2 regions of the Streptomyces sp. cg40 genome follow, and region 2 is predicted to be linked to the other one. Evidence: riboswitches for the same ligand, from Rfam matches in the RefSeq annotation. Region 2 holds a riboswitch; the other holds the start of a gene.
What was found. Region 2 has a riboswitch for S-adenosylmethionine ahead of ACQHII_RS34670 (aminotransferase class V-fold PLP-dependent enzyme). Riboswitches for the same ligand answer to the same signal wherever they lie in the genome.
Positions count from the first base shown of each region.

Region 1 (7,651 bases), 7.4 Mb from region 2:
GGCACACCCGGGAGAAACCTCTCGCGCTGGAGGCGGGCGGTGAACTGCCCGGTGTGCGGCTGGCGTTCGAGACCTGGGGGCACCTCGCACCGGATCGCTCGAACGCCGTACTCGTACTCCACGCACTCACCGGCGACAGCCATGTCGCCGGCCCCGCCGGGCCCGGTCACCCCACCCCCGGCTGGTGGGACGCGCTGATCGGACCGGGACGGGCCCTGGACACGGACCGCTGGTTCGTCGTCGCGCCGAACGTGCTCGGCGGCTGCCAGGGCAGCACGGGCCCGTCGTCGCTCCGCCCGGACGGGCGACGGTGGGGCGGGAGCTTCCCGTTCCTGACGCAGCGCGACCAGGTGGCCGTGGAGGCGGGCCTGGCGGACGAACTGGGCATCCAGCGTTGGGCGTTGGTGCTCGGCGGATCCATGGGCGGGATGCGGGCGCTGGAGTGGGCCGTCACGTATCCGGAGCGTACGGACGCACTCCTGCTGCTGGCCACCACCGCCTCGGCGAGCGCGGAGCAGATCGCGTGGACCGACATCCAGCTCCACGCGATCCGTTCGGACCCGCACTGGCAGGGCGGTGACTACCACGACACCGACCCGGGTCCGCACGTCGGGCTCGGCCTGGCCCGCCGTCTGGCCCATGTCACCTACCGCAGCGAGCAGGAGCTGGCGGTCCGCTTCGGCCGTGCGCCCCAGGACGCGGAGGATCCGTGGAACGGCGGCCGGTACCAGGTCGAGTCGTATCTCGACCATCACGCGGCCAAGTTGGTGCGGCGATTCGACGCGGGCAGCTATGTCACGCTGGCGGAGACGATGAACAGTCACGACATCGGCCGCGACCGCGGTGACACGCGAGCGGCCCTGCGCCGGGTGACCGCGCGCACACTTGTCGCCGGAGTCGACTCCGACCGGCTCTACCCACCGTCCCAGCAGGCGGAGTTGGCGAACGGCATCCCCGGCGCGGACCGTCTCCGCGTGATCGATTCTCCCTACGGCCACGACGGATTCCTGATCGAGACGGAGCAAGTAGCCGCGCTGGTACGCGAACTCGTCGGCTAGGGCGTTTCTTGTGGATCAGCGTGCGGACCAGATGAAGATGCCCGCGATGTGCAGTGCGGCAAGGTAGACGGTGGCGGTCTTGTCGTATCGAGTGGCAAGGCCGCGCCACTGCTTGAGCTTGTTGATGCACCGCTCGACAGTGTTGCGCTGCCGGTAGGCGGTCTTGTCGAAGGCGGGTGGCCTGCCGCCGGACCGGCCCCGCCGCCTGCGCTTGGCGATCTGGTCGGCAGGCTGCGGGATGACGGCCCGGATGCCGCGGCGGCGCAGGTGGGTGCGGATGGCCCGGGAGGAATACGCCTTGTCCGCCAGGACTGTCTCCGGGGTGGTCCGGGGCCGTCCGACCGGCCGGGCCACCCTCAAGCGGGCCATGACCTCAGTGAATGCGGGTGCATCACCCGCCTGTCCCGGTGTGAGGCAGAAGGCCAGGGGGCGGCAACGTCCGTCGGCAACCAGATGGATCTTGGTGGTCAGTCCGCCGCGGGAGCGACCGAGGGCATGGTCGTGCGGCTCGCCGGCCGGGGCCCCTTTTGACGGGCCCCGGCGGCGTGCTGGTGGGCGCGGACGATGGTGGAATCGACGGCGACGACCCAGTCGAGGTCGCCTTCGGAGTCGGCCTGGGCCAGCAGCGCGGCGAAGACCTTCTCCCAGGTGCCGTCGGCCGCCCACTTCCGTAGCCGGTTGTGGACGCCCTTCCAGGAGCCGAACTCCTCGGGCAGGTCCATCCACGGGCAGCCGGTGCGGTACTTGAAGGCGATCGCGTCGATCACCTGCCGATGATCCCGCCACCGCCCACCCCGCCTCGGTGCCCGATCGGGTAACAGCGGCTCGATCCGGGCCCACTGGGCGTCAGTCAACGACACACCCAGACCAACGATCAGATGATCCGAAGGAAACGCCCTAGCGGCGCGGCGCCGCCGGCACGATCGGGTTCGGCGGCGACGACCGTCAGCCCGGGACGACGATCCCGCCCTTCCGGCGGTCCCGCAGGCCGGATCCGTCCGGGGAGAAGCCCAGGGAGGAGAGCAGGATCATGAGGGCTCCACCGGGCGCCCGGAAGATCCGGTCCGTCAGCTTGCCGAGCGCACCTCCGAGCAGCAGACCCGGGGCGAGAGCCCACGGGAGGCTGTGGAGCTTGCGTGAGCCCGGGCGCCGGCTTCGGTTCCCGCTGTCTCACGCGGCGCCGCCGAGCCGGGCGATGAACGCCTCGCGGCCGAGGGAGGGCAGGCGGGCGGAGATCACACCCGGAAAACAGCCACGGAGTCCGGTCGGCCGGGCGGAGCGCGATCCGCAGCCGGGCGATTCCGGGCCGGGCAGCAGCCTAGCCGTCTCCACCCCGGCATTGACGCACGGCGACACCGCTCCATACGATCAACAGTGGCATTGAGTGTCAGCGTCCGATCCTGGCCGAACGACCGGCAGCCCCCCGACGCAGTGGGGCGCCCAGGGCGAACGCCCGGCAGGGAAGCTGATGGCTCTGCGAAAGCGCGATCCCGTGACCGGGGTCCCGGACATGGAGGACGGCGTGCCCAACAGCTACGACCCGAGTGCCTCCTGTCACGACGCCGTCGTCTTCTCCCGGCTCTCGCGCCGGCGCCACATCGACCTGCAGCGCTTCACCAGCTGTCTGTGTCAGAGCTGACCTTGTCCGGCCTTCCGGGCCGACGTCTGTCCGCCCTTCGAAGCTGACATCTCCGGTCGCCCGTCTCGCACGGGCCGCTTCCCCCCTTCTCCCACGGGTCGACGTATGCACGGGTGTGTCCCGCGCCGGTCGACGCGTTTTCCACGCTTCAGGAGTCCCGCCCCCGCCGGGGTCGGCACCGTCCGCGTCCAGCCACGGTCCGCGCAGGTCCGTGTGCACGCGGTGATACGAGTAGGAGCACCTCTCCGTGACAGCACATCCGGTCTCCCGAACCACTCGACGAGCGGCTACGGCCGCGCTTCTGACCACCAGTTTCCTGCTGACCGCCTGCGGATCGGGGGGCGGTGGCTCCGACGCCGGCGGCGGACGGGCCAGGTCCGGTGGCACCCTGACCTTCGCGGTGGGCTCCGACGCCGGTTGCGTGGACCCGCAGCAGGTGGCCAGCAACGACACCATCTACTCGGTACGGCAGATCGTGGACTCCCTCACCGACCAGGACCCCGCGACCGGCAAGATCGTGCCATGGCTGGCGAAGACCTGGGACATCAGCTCCGACGCGACGACGTTCACCTTCCATCTCAGATCGGGTGTCACCTTCAGCGACGGTTCCAAGCTGACGGCGCAGGTCGTCAAGGACAACTTCGACGCGGTGCCGAAGCTCGGCGCGCTGGGCACTCTCGCCGAGGGCTATCTGAGCGGCGTCAAGAGCACCACCGTGGTCGACCCGCTCACCGTCAGGGTGACCTTCCAGCAGCCCAACGCCCAGTTCCTGCAAGCCACTTCGACCCACTCGCTGGGCATCGAGTCGTCGGCGAGCGCGAGGAAGAGCCCGCAGGAGAAGTGCAGCCAGGGAGTGGTCGGCTCCGGGCCCTTCGTGCTCAAGCAGTATGTGCAGAACCAGTCGATCACGCTCGCCAAGCGCACCGGGTACACCTGGGGTTCCTCGCTGTGGCACAAGAGCGGGGAGGCCTATCTCGACAAGGTGGTCTTCAAGGTCGTACCCGAGGCCGGAGTTCGCGCCGGCAGTCTCCAGTCGGGGCAGGTGGACGCGATCAGCAGCGTCGGCAAGGCCAACGAGGCGGCCCTCAAGGGCGGTCAGGTCACCCTTCAGCGCCGGGCCAATCCCGGTGTGGTGTTCGGCCTGGCGTTCAACAACTCGCGGCCGGTGCTGAAGGACGCGCGGGTGCGTCAGGCCATCGGGTTCGCCATCGACCGCAAGCAGATCGCCGACACGGTGTTCCCGACCGGGACCCGGCCCGCGACCAGCGTCCTGGCGCACACCACACCCGACTACGCCGACCTGTCCTCGGACCTGACGACCGACGCGGCCAGGGCGAAGTCCCTTCTGGACGCGGCCGGTTGGAGGACCGGTAGCGACGGCATCCGGACGAAGGACGGCAGGAAGCTGACCCTGACCGTCGACTGGGGCCCCAACTCAGCAACCAACCAGCCCGCGTTGGAGCTGATCCAGCAGCAACTGAAGGCCGTCGGCGTCGGCCTGACGCTCAAGGAGATCCAGATCACCCAGTTCGCCCCGACACTTCAGTCCGGCGACTACGACGCGGCATGGAGCAATGTGACCCGCGCCGACCCGGACATCCTGCGCAGCTCCTTCTCCACCGGGCTGGCCAACTTCTACCGCCTTCCCGTGACCCCGCTGGACACCTCGCTGACCGGACAGGCGGCGACCACGGACACCGCGAAGCGCGGCCAACTGGTCAAGCAGGCTCAGGAGTTGATCGTCCAGAACGCCTACTACGCACCGGTGGTGGAGCTCCAGACCCAGATCGGCGTGGCGAAGAAGGTGCACGACCTGAACTTCGACGCCTCCAGCCGGATCCAGCTGCACGACACCTGGATCGGCTGACGCATGCGCCGCTACGCGATCAAACGGCTCGCGCAGGCGGTCGGGGTGCTGTGGGCCGCCTACACGGTGTCCTTCCTGGTCCTCGACTTCCTGCCGGGCGATCCGGTCACGGCGATGGCCAGCGCCGGAATGGACTCCGGGACGGTCGACCCGGCCCAACTCGCCGCGCTGCGGCACGAGTACGGCTTCGACAAGCCGATTCTGGTGCAGTACGCCGACTACCTGGGCCGGGCGGTGCGCGGGGACTTCGGCAACTCGGTCTCCACCGGACGGCCGGTGTCCTCGACGCTGGCCGACGCCCTGCCGCAAACCCTTCAGCTGACCGGTGCCGCGCTGCTCCTGGCCGTGCTCCTCGGCGGTGGACTGGCGGTCGTGGCGACCGACACCTCCCGCCGATGGTTGCGTCAACTGCTGCTGTCGCTGCCGCCGTTGGGGGTGTCGGTGCCGACGTTCTGGGTGGGGCTGCTGCTCGTCGAGTCGTTCTCCTTCCGGTTGCACTGGTTCCCCGCGTTCGGCGACGACGGGCTGCGGGGGCTGATCCTGCCAGCCCTGACGCTGGCGGTGCCGACCGGCGCGCAGGTGGCCCAGGTGCTGGCCAAGAGCCTGCTCACCGCGCTGGACCAGGCCTATGTGGAGACCGCGCGCGCCAAGGGCGCCGGGCGGTGGCGGGTCCACCTGCGGCACGCCCTGCGCAACGCGTCCCTGCCCGCGCTGACCGTTGTCGGGCTGCTGGTGGGGCAGTTGATCGCCGGTTCCGTGGTCGTCGAGACGGTGTTCTCGCGTGACGGCCTCGGCCGGGTGACGGCCGCCGCGGTCACGGCCCAGGACATCCCGCTCGTGCAGGGCGTGGTGGTGTTCGGCGCGCTGATCTTCGTCTTGACGAACCTGTTCGTCGATCTCGTCTATCCGCTGCTCGACCCGCGGATCGTGGTGGCCTCGGGCCGGCAGGCGGTGGCCGCATGAGTCAGGGTCTTGTCGACGACACCGCCGCGGAGGCCGCGCTCGGTCTCGCGCGGCCGGTCGAACCGGGGGTCGGCCCCGGGCCGGGACACCGTGTCGACGCATGGCGCGTGCTGCGGTTCCTGGTGCGCCGTCCCGGTCTCCTGCTGTCGGTCCTCGTCGTGGTCCTGGTGGTACTGGCCTCGTTCTGGCCGGGCCTGTTCACCTCCCGGGACCCGCTGACGGGGGTGCCGTCGCAGAACTTCCGGGGCCCGAGCGGCGCACACTGGTTCGGCACGGACGAACTCGGCCGCGATGTGTTCTCCCGGGTGGTCCACGGCGCCCAACTCTCTCTGAAGGCAACGCTCATCGCGGTCGCCGTCGCCTTCGTGGTCGGCAGTCTGATCGGACTGGTCGCCGGCTTCGTGGGCCGCTGGATCGACGACGTGCTGATGCGCTTCGTCGACGTACTCCTCTCCATCCCGGCGCTGTTCCTCTCCCTGGCCCTGGTCACCGCGCTCGGCTACGGCACAGTGAAGGTGGCGGTCGCGGTCGGCATCGCCAGTGTGGCGAGCTTCGCGCGGGTGACACGGGCCGAGGTGCTGCGGGTCCGCCAGGCGGTCTTCGTCGAGGCCTCGCGGTCGTGCGGGGCCCGCTGGTACTCGGTGCTGGGCCGGCACGTACTGCCCAACGCGGCGGGCCCGGTGATCGTCCTGGCCACCCTCGACTTCGGCTCCTCGATCCTCGCGGTGTCGGCCCTGAGCTTCCTCGGCTACGGCGCCCCGCCACCGGCACCGGAGTGGGGCACGCTCATCTCGGACGGCCGCAACTACCTCGCCAACGCCTGGTGGTTGACCGCGTTGCCCGGGCTGGCGATCGCGGCGACCGTGCTGGCCACCAACCGCATCGCACGCGCGCTGGACGGCGAATGGTCCCGCCAGTCATGACCGACCACCTGCCCGACACACCTGGAACGGACGAGGACTTGAGCACGACACCGAGCACCGACCCGGACCCCGGCGAGGGCGCCGCGCTGGAGATACGCGGCCTGTCCGTGTCGTACCGCACCCGCGGCGGCACGGTAACGGCCGTTCGGGACGTCGATCTCGACGTGCGGCCGGGCGAAGTGACCGCGGTGGTCGGCGAGTCCGGTTCCGGCAAGAGCACCACCGCGCATGCGATCACCCGGCTCCTGGCCGCCAACGCCACGATCGACGCGGGCACGATCCGCTTCGGCCGGCACGACCTCACCGCGCTGAGCGAGGCGGAGCTGCGCACCGTGCGCGGCGCGCAGATCGGCCTGGTGCCCCAGGACCCGTCGGTCTCCCTCAACCCGGTCAAACGCATCGGCGAGCAGGTCGCCGAGGTACTGCGCATCCACGGTCTCGCGACCCGCCGCTCCGCGCCGTCCGAGGCGGTCGACATCCTGCGCCGGGCCGGGCTGCCGGACGCGGCCACCCGAGCCCGGCAGTACCCGTACGAACTCTCCGGCGGCATGCGGCAGCGTGCCCTGATCGCCATCGCCATCGCCGCCCGGCCGAGGCTGATCGTCGCCGACGAGCCGACCAGCGCGCTCGACGTCACCGTGCAACGCGTCATCCTCGACCATCTCCAGGGCCTCACCGAGGAGTTGGGCACCGCGATCCTCCTGGTGACCCACGATCTCGGCGTGGCCGCCGACCGGGCGCAACGCCTCGTCGTCATGTCCCAGGGGCGGGTCGTAGAGGCCGGGGCAACGCGTGAAGTCCTGCGGAACCCCCAACACGATTACACCCGGCGGCTGTTGGCCAGCGCGCCGAGCCTGACGACCGCCGTCCCCCGCACCGAGGTCTCCGTACCCCCGGCCACCAGCACGACACCGCTGGTCGAACTCCGCAACGCCGTCAAGGAGTTCACGCTGCCCCGCGCGAACGGCGAGTCCCGGACGCTGCGCGCGGTCGACGACGTGAGCCTCACCCTCCACCGCGGCCGAACCCTGGCCCTGGTGGGCGAATCCGGCTCGGGCAAGTCCACCACCGCCCGCCTGGTGCTCCGCCTCGCCGACGCGAGCGCCGGACAGATCCTGTTCGACGGCGCCGACGTCACCACCGCCCGGGGCGCACAGGCCAGGCAACTGCGCCGACGCGCCCAGCTCGTCTACCAGAACCC
Region 1 covers NZ_CP190128.1:332,226-339,876, forward strand. The annotation lists gene metX (homoserine O-acetyltransferase MetX) at 1-1,058, shown strand, start outside; one part of gene ACQHII_RS01355 (IS5 family transposase) at 1,074-1,588, opposite strand; one part of gene ACQHII_RS01355 (IS5 family transposase) at 1,588-1,933, opposite strand; partial or broken gene ACQHII_RS01360 (signal peptidase II) at 2,004-2,198, opposite strand; SAM riboswitch class IV at 2,435-2,549, shown strand; gene ACQHII_RS01365 (putative leader peptide) at 2,527-2,697, shown strand; gene ACQHII_RS01370 (ABC transporter substrate-binding protein) at 2,945-4,564, shown strand; gene ACQHII_RS01375 (ABC transporter permease) at 4,568-5,527, shown strand; gene ACQHII_RS01380 (ABC transporter permease) at 5,524-6,450, shown strand; gene ACQHII_RS01385 (dipeptide ABC transporter ATP-binding protein) at 6,447-7,651, shown strand, end outside.
Region 1: linked by a shared signal. The riboswitch ahead of ACQHII_RS01365 (putative leader peptide) and the one ahead of ACQHII_RS34670 (aminotransferase class V-fold PLP-dependent enzyme) in region 2 are both predicted to bind S-adenosylmethionine.

Region 2 (7,651 bases):
TGGTCCTGGTCGCGATCGCGGTCTACCCGTTCATCGAGTCCTGGGTCACCGGCGACAAGAGCGAGCACCACATCCTGGACCGCCCGCGCAACGTCCCGACCCGTACGGCCTTCGGTGCCGCGTGGATCTCGTGGTACTTCGTCCTGCTCGTCGGTGGCGGCAACGACATCTGGGCCACGCACTTCCACCTGTCGATCAACTCGATCACCTGGTTCGTGCGCGTCGGCTTCTTCGTCGTGCCGGTGCTGGTCTTCCTCGCCACCAAGCGGGTCTGCCTCGGCCTCCAGCGCCGCGACAAGGACAAGGTGCTGCACGGCCGCGAGTCCGGCATCATCAAGCGCCTGCCGCACGGTGAGTTCGTCGAGATCCACGAGCCGCTCAGCCAGGACGCGCTGCACACGCTCACCGCGCACGAGCAGTACGTGCCGGCCGCGATCGGCGCGACGGTCGACGAGAACGGTGTCGAGCGCAAGGTCAAGGGCACCGAGAAGCTGCGCGCCAAGCTGAGCGAGGCGTACTACGGCGAGGAGTCCCAGATCGCCAAGCCCACCGTCGAGGAGTACAAGGAGATCACGAGCGGCCACGGCCACCACTGATCGCTGAGGCGTCGCCACGCCACAGTCGAAGGGCCCCGTCCGAACACCGGACGGGGCCCTTCGCCGTGCCGTGAGCTGGATAGGGTGGGGACGCCTATTTAAACCAAGTTCTACGACACTCAGGAGCGGCCGTATGAGCGCTGTGACCCCCGCTGGAGGCGACACCGCGGCGGCCCGTTCCTGGCCCGACGTACTGAGCGCGCTGCTGGCCGGACAGGACCTGAGCACTGCCGACACGGCGTGGTCGATGGACCGCATCATGAGCGGTGAGGCCGCGGACGCGCAGATCGCGGGCTTCCTGGTGGCGCTGCGGGCCAAGGGCGAGACGGTCGAGGAGATCACCGGGCTCGTGGAGACGATGTACGCCCACGCGAAGCCGCTGGACATCCCGGGTCCCGCCGTCGACATCGTCGGTACGGGCGGCGACCGGGCCAAGACGGTCAACATCTCGACGATGTCCGCGATCGTGATCGCCGGTACGGGTGCGAAGGTCGTCAAGCACGGCAACCGGGCCGCGTCCTCGGCGAGCGGCTCCTCCGACGTGCTGGAGAAGCTCGGCATCAATCTGAACCTGCCGACCGAGCAGGTGGCGCGGGTGGCGGCGGAGGCCGGGATCACCTTCTGCTTCGCGGCCAAGTTCCACCCGTCGATGCGGTTCGTCGGCGCGGTCCGGGGCGCGCTGGGGATTCCGACCGCGTTCAACCTGCTCGGCCCGCTCACCAACCCGGCGAAGGTCACCTCGTCGGCGGTCGGCTGCTTCGACACCCGTATGGCCGGGCTCATCGCGGGCGTGCTCGCCGAACGCGGCTCCTCCGCGCTGGTGTTCCGCGGCGACGACGGCCTCGACGAGCTGACGACCACGGCGACCTCACGGGTGTGGATCGTCCGCGACGGCAAAGTCACCGAGGAGTCCTTCGACCCCCGCGACGTCGGCCTCGAACTCGTCCCCGTGGAGGCCCTGCGCGGCGCCGACCCCGACTACAACGCGGGTGTCGCCCGCCGTCTCCTGGACGGCGAGCAGGGCCCGGTGCGGGACGCCGTACTCCTGAACTCGGCGGCCGCCCTGGTGGCGCTGGAGCGGGGGGACGGGCCGTTGGCGGACCGGATCCGGGCCGGGATGGAGAAGGCGGCGGAGTCGATCGACTCGGGCGCCGCCAAGCGGACCCTGGAGCGCTGGGCGGCTGCCACCAACGCGTAGCCGTTTCTGCGGCGGTCGTCGTCCCGCGATCCGGACACGGGTTGCGGGGCGGCGATCACTTCACGTAGGTTTTTGGACCAGGTCATGAGTGACAGTCATGAGGCCCCGGCCGACTGTCCGGCAACCCTCCGTCCGTGGCGGGGTGCCCCGGGTGAAGACCAGGCCGCAGGCAGCGAGGTCTGCGGCAAGCGCGGGCCCCTCGAAAGACACCAGGGGTCCTGGTCATCGAGGGAGCCCTCTGTGAGCAAGCGAATGCGATAGGGCGTCGAGCCCCGCCTCCGCATACCCCCTTTCAGTCTCCTCCGTGCTTGAGCCCTGCTCGCTCGCACGGCGGAACCGCCTTGCCTCTCACAGGAGTTCGCCATGTCTGTCTCCACCGTTGCCGTCGCTGCGACCATTTGTGCCCCGCTGCCCGTTCTCGGCCGGGATGTCACCGTCCCGCTCGTCACGGGCGGCGAGGTCACCTACGCGGCGCTCGACTACGCGGCCAGCGCCCCCGCCCTCCAGCGCGTCTGGGACGACGTGGCGGCCTACGCCCCGTACTACGGCAGCGTCCACCGCGGCGCCGGCTACCTCTCCCAGCTGTCTACGGACCTCTTCGAGAGCGCGCGGAAGACGGTCGAGGAGTTCCTGGACTGCCGGCCCGACGACCAGCTGATCTTCACCCGCTCGACCACGGACTCCCTCAACCTCCTCGCCGCCGCGCTCCCCGCCGACTGCCAGGTCTTCGTCTTCGAGACCGAGCACCACGCCTCGCTGCTGCCCTGGAAGGACGCCCGGGTCACCTACCTCAACGCTCCGCGCACCCCGGCCCGGGCCGTCGAGACCCTGGAGCAGGCCCTCGCGGCCCGGGACCCCTTCGGTCCGGCCCTGGTCTGTGTCACCGGCGCCTCGAACGTCACCGGCGAGCTGTGGCCGGTCCGCGAACTCGCCGCCGCCGCGCACGCCCACGGCGCCCGGATCGTCCTCGACGCCGCCCAACTCGCCCCGCACCACCCGGTCTCCGTCCAGGACCTCGACGTCGACTGGATCGCCTTCTCCGGACACAAGCTCTACGCCCCCTTCGGCTCCGGCGTCCTCGCCGGCCGCGCCGACTGGCTCCGGGCCGCCGACCCCTACCTCGCGGGCGGCGGCGCCAGCCGCAAGGTGACTCGGCGTGAGGACGGGGGAGTCGACGTCGAGTGGCACGACAGCGCCGCCCGCCACGAAGCAGGCTCCCCGAACGTCATCGGCGCCTACTCCATCGCCTCGGCCTGCAAGGCGCTCACCGAGGCCGGCTTCGACACGCTGGTCGCGCGCGAGCAGTACCTGATCGAAAAGGTGCGGACGGGCCTGGCCGAGGTTCCGGCGGTCCGCGTCCTGTCCCTCTTCGGCGACGACGCCCCGCGCGTCGGTGTCATCTCCTTCGTCGTCGAGGGCTGGAACAGCTCGCACTTCGCCGCCGCCCTCTCCGCCGAGTACGGCATCGGCGTCCGCGACGGCCTCTTCTGCGCCCACCCGCTGGTCCGCACCCTGCTCGGCACCGACCCGGGGACCCAGGGCGAGTGCGGCGCCCCCGAGGCCGCCACGGGCGAGAAGTCCCTCAACGCCATCCGCGTGAGCTTCGGCGCGGGCACCCCCGACGAGCACGTCGACCGCTTCGTGACGGCCGTACGGGAACTCGTGACCGACGGCGCGAAGTGGAACTACCGCACGCAGGACGGCCGTTGCGTGCCGGCCGTGTGACGATCCAGGGGTGGGAACTCCGACGGAACTGGGCGAGCCGCTGATCGAGGCGGTCGTACGGCGTACGCCGCGACTGCTCGGCGGCAGGCTCGTCCAGCTGTACGAGGAGGGGTTCGTACGCGGTGCGCGGGTCCGTCGTTGGACGGACGTGACGCACTGGCGGTCCACCGTGGACGTGACTTTCCGGCGCAACGCGCAGCACGGCATCGCCTGGTACGCGTCGGCGGAGTCAAACAAGAGTTCGTCGTCGACCACGTCCAATGGATCGCCTCGGTGGGGGAACTCCGGTCGAAGATGTCGAGCGCTTCGGCACGGCGGTACGTGAACCGGTGATTGGCGGCGCGAAGTCGACGTGCCTGACAGAGGGTGGCCGTTGTGTTTCCGCAGTCGGCAGATGTTGTTCAGGGCTGCGGAATTGACGGTCGGGACACGGCTGTTGTGTCCCCGCGGTCACGGGTGAGGGGGCTCAGGGGCAGCCCACCCAGGGGCGCGGGGAACTGCGCGACCAGCCACGAACGGCCGTCAGTCGCAAACGATCCGTGGGTCCCATCCCATCAGGCGCTCAACCTCACGAGTCCAGCCCGATCGCGAACGCCGCCTCCAGGTCGTGCTGGGAGTACGTCCGGAACGCCACGTGCGTGTCCGTGCCCTCGACGCCCGGGATCTTGCTGATCCGGCCGGGGATGACCTCGGCCAGGTCCTCGTGCTGGCGGACCCGCACCATCGCGATCAGGTCGTACGTACCGGTGACGGAGAAGACCTCGCTCACGGATTCGAGCGCGGCGATCGACTCGGCGATCTCCGGAATCCGGTCCACGCTGGTCTTGATGAGGACGATCGCGGTGATCACGGCTGGTTCTCTCCCTCGGGGACCGTTGCTGGGGCGGCCCTCACTCTAGTCGTACGGCCGAATCTGACCCACGCGTAACCGAAGCCCAGCGTGAAGCCGACCAGGTGGGCGAGGTACGCCACCCCCGGTCCCTGCGCCGCCTGCCCCGCCGCCAGCCATTGGAGGGCCGCCCAGAACGGGAGGACGACCCAGGCGGGGAAGCGCAGCGGCAGAAAGAAGAGGAAGGGGAGGAGGCTCGTCACGCGGGCCCGGGGGAAGAGGTACAGGAACGCCCCGAGGACCGCCGAGATCGCCCCGGACGCGCCGACCAGTGACTGCGCGGAGCCGGCGTTGGCCAGCGCGTAGCCCAGCAGCGCCAGGTAGCCGCAGACCACGTAGAACAGCGTGAACTCGACCCGGCCCAGCCGTTCCTCGGTCATCGCTCCGAAGACGTAGAGGAAGAGCATGTTGCCGAGGAGATGGACCCAACTCCCGTGGATGAAGAGGGCGGTGACCGGAGTCAGCGCCTCCCGGGCGGGGGCGGCGAACAGGTCGGCCGGCACCACGCCCCAGTGCCGGAAGTACGTCCGCTGCGCCACGAGCAGCGCGTCCCCGGTGCCGTAGGACGGGACGAAGCCCGAGGCCGGGCCGAGGACGAAGATCAGGCAGCACAGGGCGATCAGGGCGTAGGTCATCGGTGCCGAGGTGTTCCGGAGGGCTCTGACGGCCGCTGTCGCCCAGTTGCTGATCATGGCTACAGAGCATGGCGTAACGGGACGTACCGGGACAGGGTGCCTCGCCGCTGTGGACGACCGAGCGGCGAGTACCCGCCAGGCCGTAGGGTTACGAGCCACGATCGGCGGGGAAACCGGCGATCACGGAAACTGGAACAAGAAGGAAGCGGACAGCCACGATGACGGTACCCCTGCCGACCGCCTCGACGCGGTGGCGCTGCACCCTCTGCGGCAACCTCACGCGCTTCGACGTGACGCGTTCGTCGAAGGTCGTGGAGTACCTCCACCTGGACCTGGCGGGTGAGCCGAAGGTGGAGGAGCGCGAGGTGGTCAGTGAGACCATCGAGTCGGTGCGCTGCCGCTGGTGCAACGCCGTGGACCAGGTGGAACTCGTGGACAGGCCGGGCGCCGGCTCCTGAGAGGGAGCGGCCCCGCACACGTATAGGGGTGTGAGGGATGGTGGAGAACTCAGGCGGGGGGCCGGGCGACGGCGCCGCCGAGGTGCTCGACCGCCCGCTGCCCGACGGGGTGCGGAGAAGGGTCGTACAGATCGTCTCCGACGGCTTCGGCGGGCTCACCGTCGCCGAACTGCCCGCGCAGCTACGACAGTACGCCCGCTTCGCCCCCAACCGGCGGGCCAAGTTCGCCGGCAACGCCATGGCCGCCGCGCTGGAGACCGATCCGCTGTTCCGGCAGCGGATCGGGGAGAAGCTGAGAGAGGTCCAGCCGGAGCTGACCGGCGCGCTCGACTCCGGCTCGCCGCCCCCGGCCGCGGATCCGCTCGACGTGGCGGCCGCGGCCTATGTGCTGCGCCCCACCGGCTGGGTCAAGCTGGTGACCGCCGCCGGCGAGGAGGCGCTGCGCGCCGACGCCGAGCGCGCCGACGAGGAGAGCCGGGCCGAACTGGAGCGGCTGCGCGAGGAGTTGGCGCAGGCGCGGGACGCCACCCGGACCGAGACCGAGCGGCTGCGCACCGAGCTGGACGCGGCGAAGAAGGAAGCGGAATCGCTTCACCGAAAGCTGCGGTCCGCGCACAGTGACATCAAGCGCGGCGAGGCCGCCCTGCGCAAGCTGCGGGCCGAGACGGACACCGCGCGCGCCGAGGGCCAGGCGCAGCTGTCCGCGGCCGAGAGCGAGGGCCGGCGGCTCAAGGCCCGGCTCGCCGAGGCGGAGGCGGCCCTGGAGGCCACCCGCAAGGCGGCCCGGGAGGGGCGCAGCGTCGAGGACATGCGGGTACGGCTGCTGCTCGACACCGTGCTGGACGCGGCCCAGGGGCTGCGCCGCGAACTGGCGCTGCCGCCCGTCTCCGTGCGGCCCGCCGAGACCGTCGACGCGGTCGAACCGGGACGAATGACCCCGAAAGACATCGCGGCGCGGGCGCTGTCCGAGAACGACCCCGCGATCCTGGACCAGTTGCTCGCGCTCCCGCAGGCCCACCTGGTCGTCGACGGCTACAACGTCACCAAGACCGGCTATCCCCAAATGCCCCTGGAGAAGCAGCGGTTGAGGCTGCTGGGGCAGCTCTCCCAGCTGGCCGCGCAGACCGGGGCCGAGGTCACCTGTGTCTTCGACGGGGCCGAGCTGGCCGCGCCGGTGCTGCTCGCGCCGCCGCGCGGAGTGCGGGTGCTGTTCTCCAAACCGGGCGTCACCGCCGACGAGTTGATCCGCCAGCTGGTGCGCGCGGAGCCGCCGGGCCGGCCGGTCATCGTCGCGTCGACCGACCGCGAGGTGGCCGACGGCATCGCGAAGGCGGGCGCGCGGCCCGTCGCTTCCGCGGTACTCCTCAAACGACTGTCGTGAAGCAACTGTCGTGATGGTCAACGTACAGGTTTAATGCCGGAATTGACCGATCGGTCACGCAACGTAGCGTCAATCGGCCATCACTGCATGTTGGTTATGTGCAAAGAATGCTTTGAGTGACGGCATTTTTTCGTGTGAGGATTTGAACTGATCACAGGAACGTCACTAGGGTCATGCCTCGAACCTCCGAACGGGTGATCACTCAATAGAAGGAGCTCGACTCCGTGGCGTCCCATCGTCGACCGAAGCAGCCGAGCCGCACGCGTGTGACTGTGCTGACCACCGCAGCCGCAGCCGCCGTTGCCTTCAGTGCTCAGGCCGCCAATGCCGCGCCGAGCGAGAAGCCCAGCAAGGACGAGGTCAAGTCGAAGGTCGACGCCCTCTACGAGCAGGCCGAGCAGGCCACCGAGAAGCTCGACGGGGCCCAGGAGAAGCAGGAGAAGCTCCAGAAGGAGATCTCCACCATCCAGGACAACGTGGCCCGCGGCCAGGAGGAGCTCAACAAGCTCCGGGACGGCCTCGGCACGATGGCCAGCGCGCAGTACCGCACCGGCGGCATCGACCCGTCGATCCAGCTCTTCCTCTCCTCGGACCCGAGCGACTACCTCGACAAGGCGTCCACCATGGACCAGTTGAGCGCTCAGCAGGTCGAGGCGCTCACGAAGATCCAGAGCAAGCAGCGCGAACTCGCCCAGGAGCGCGCGGAGGCGAGCACCAAGCTCAAGGACCTCTCCGCCACCCGCACCGAGCTCAAGAAGAAGAAGGACGA
Region 2 covers NZ_CP190128.1:7,699,859-7,707,509, forward strand. The annotation lists gene ACQHII_RS34660 (cytochrome b) at 1-596, shown strand, start outside; gene trpD (anthranilate phosphoribosyltransferase) at 730-1,794, shown strand; SAM riboswitch class IV at 1,875-1,991, shown strand; gene ACQHII_RS34670 (aminotransferase class V-fold PLP-dependent enzyme) at 2,158-3,519, shown strand; gene ACQHII_RS34675 (hypothetical protein) at 3,530-3,844, shown strand; gene ACQHII_RS34680 (Lrp/AsnC family transcriptional regulator) at 4,088-4,369, opposite strand; gene ACQHII_RS34685 (rhomboid family intramembrane serine protease) at 4,366-5,100, opposite strand; gene ACQHII_RS34690 (hypothetical protein) at 5,262-5,501, shown strand; gene ACQHII_RS34695 (NYN domain-containing protein) at 5,539-6,882, shown strand; gene ACQHII_RS34700 (NlpC/P60 family protein) at 7,107-7,651, shown strand, end outside.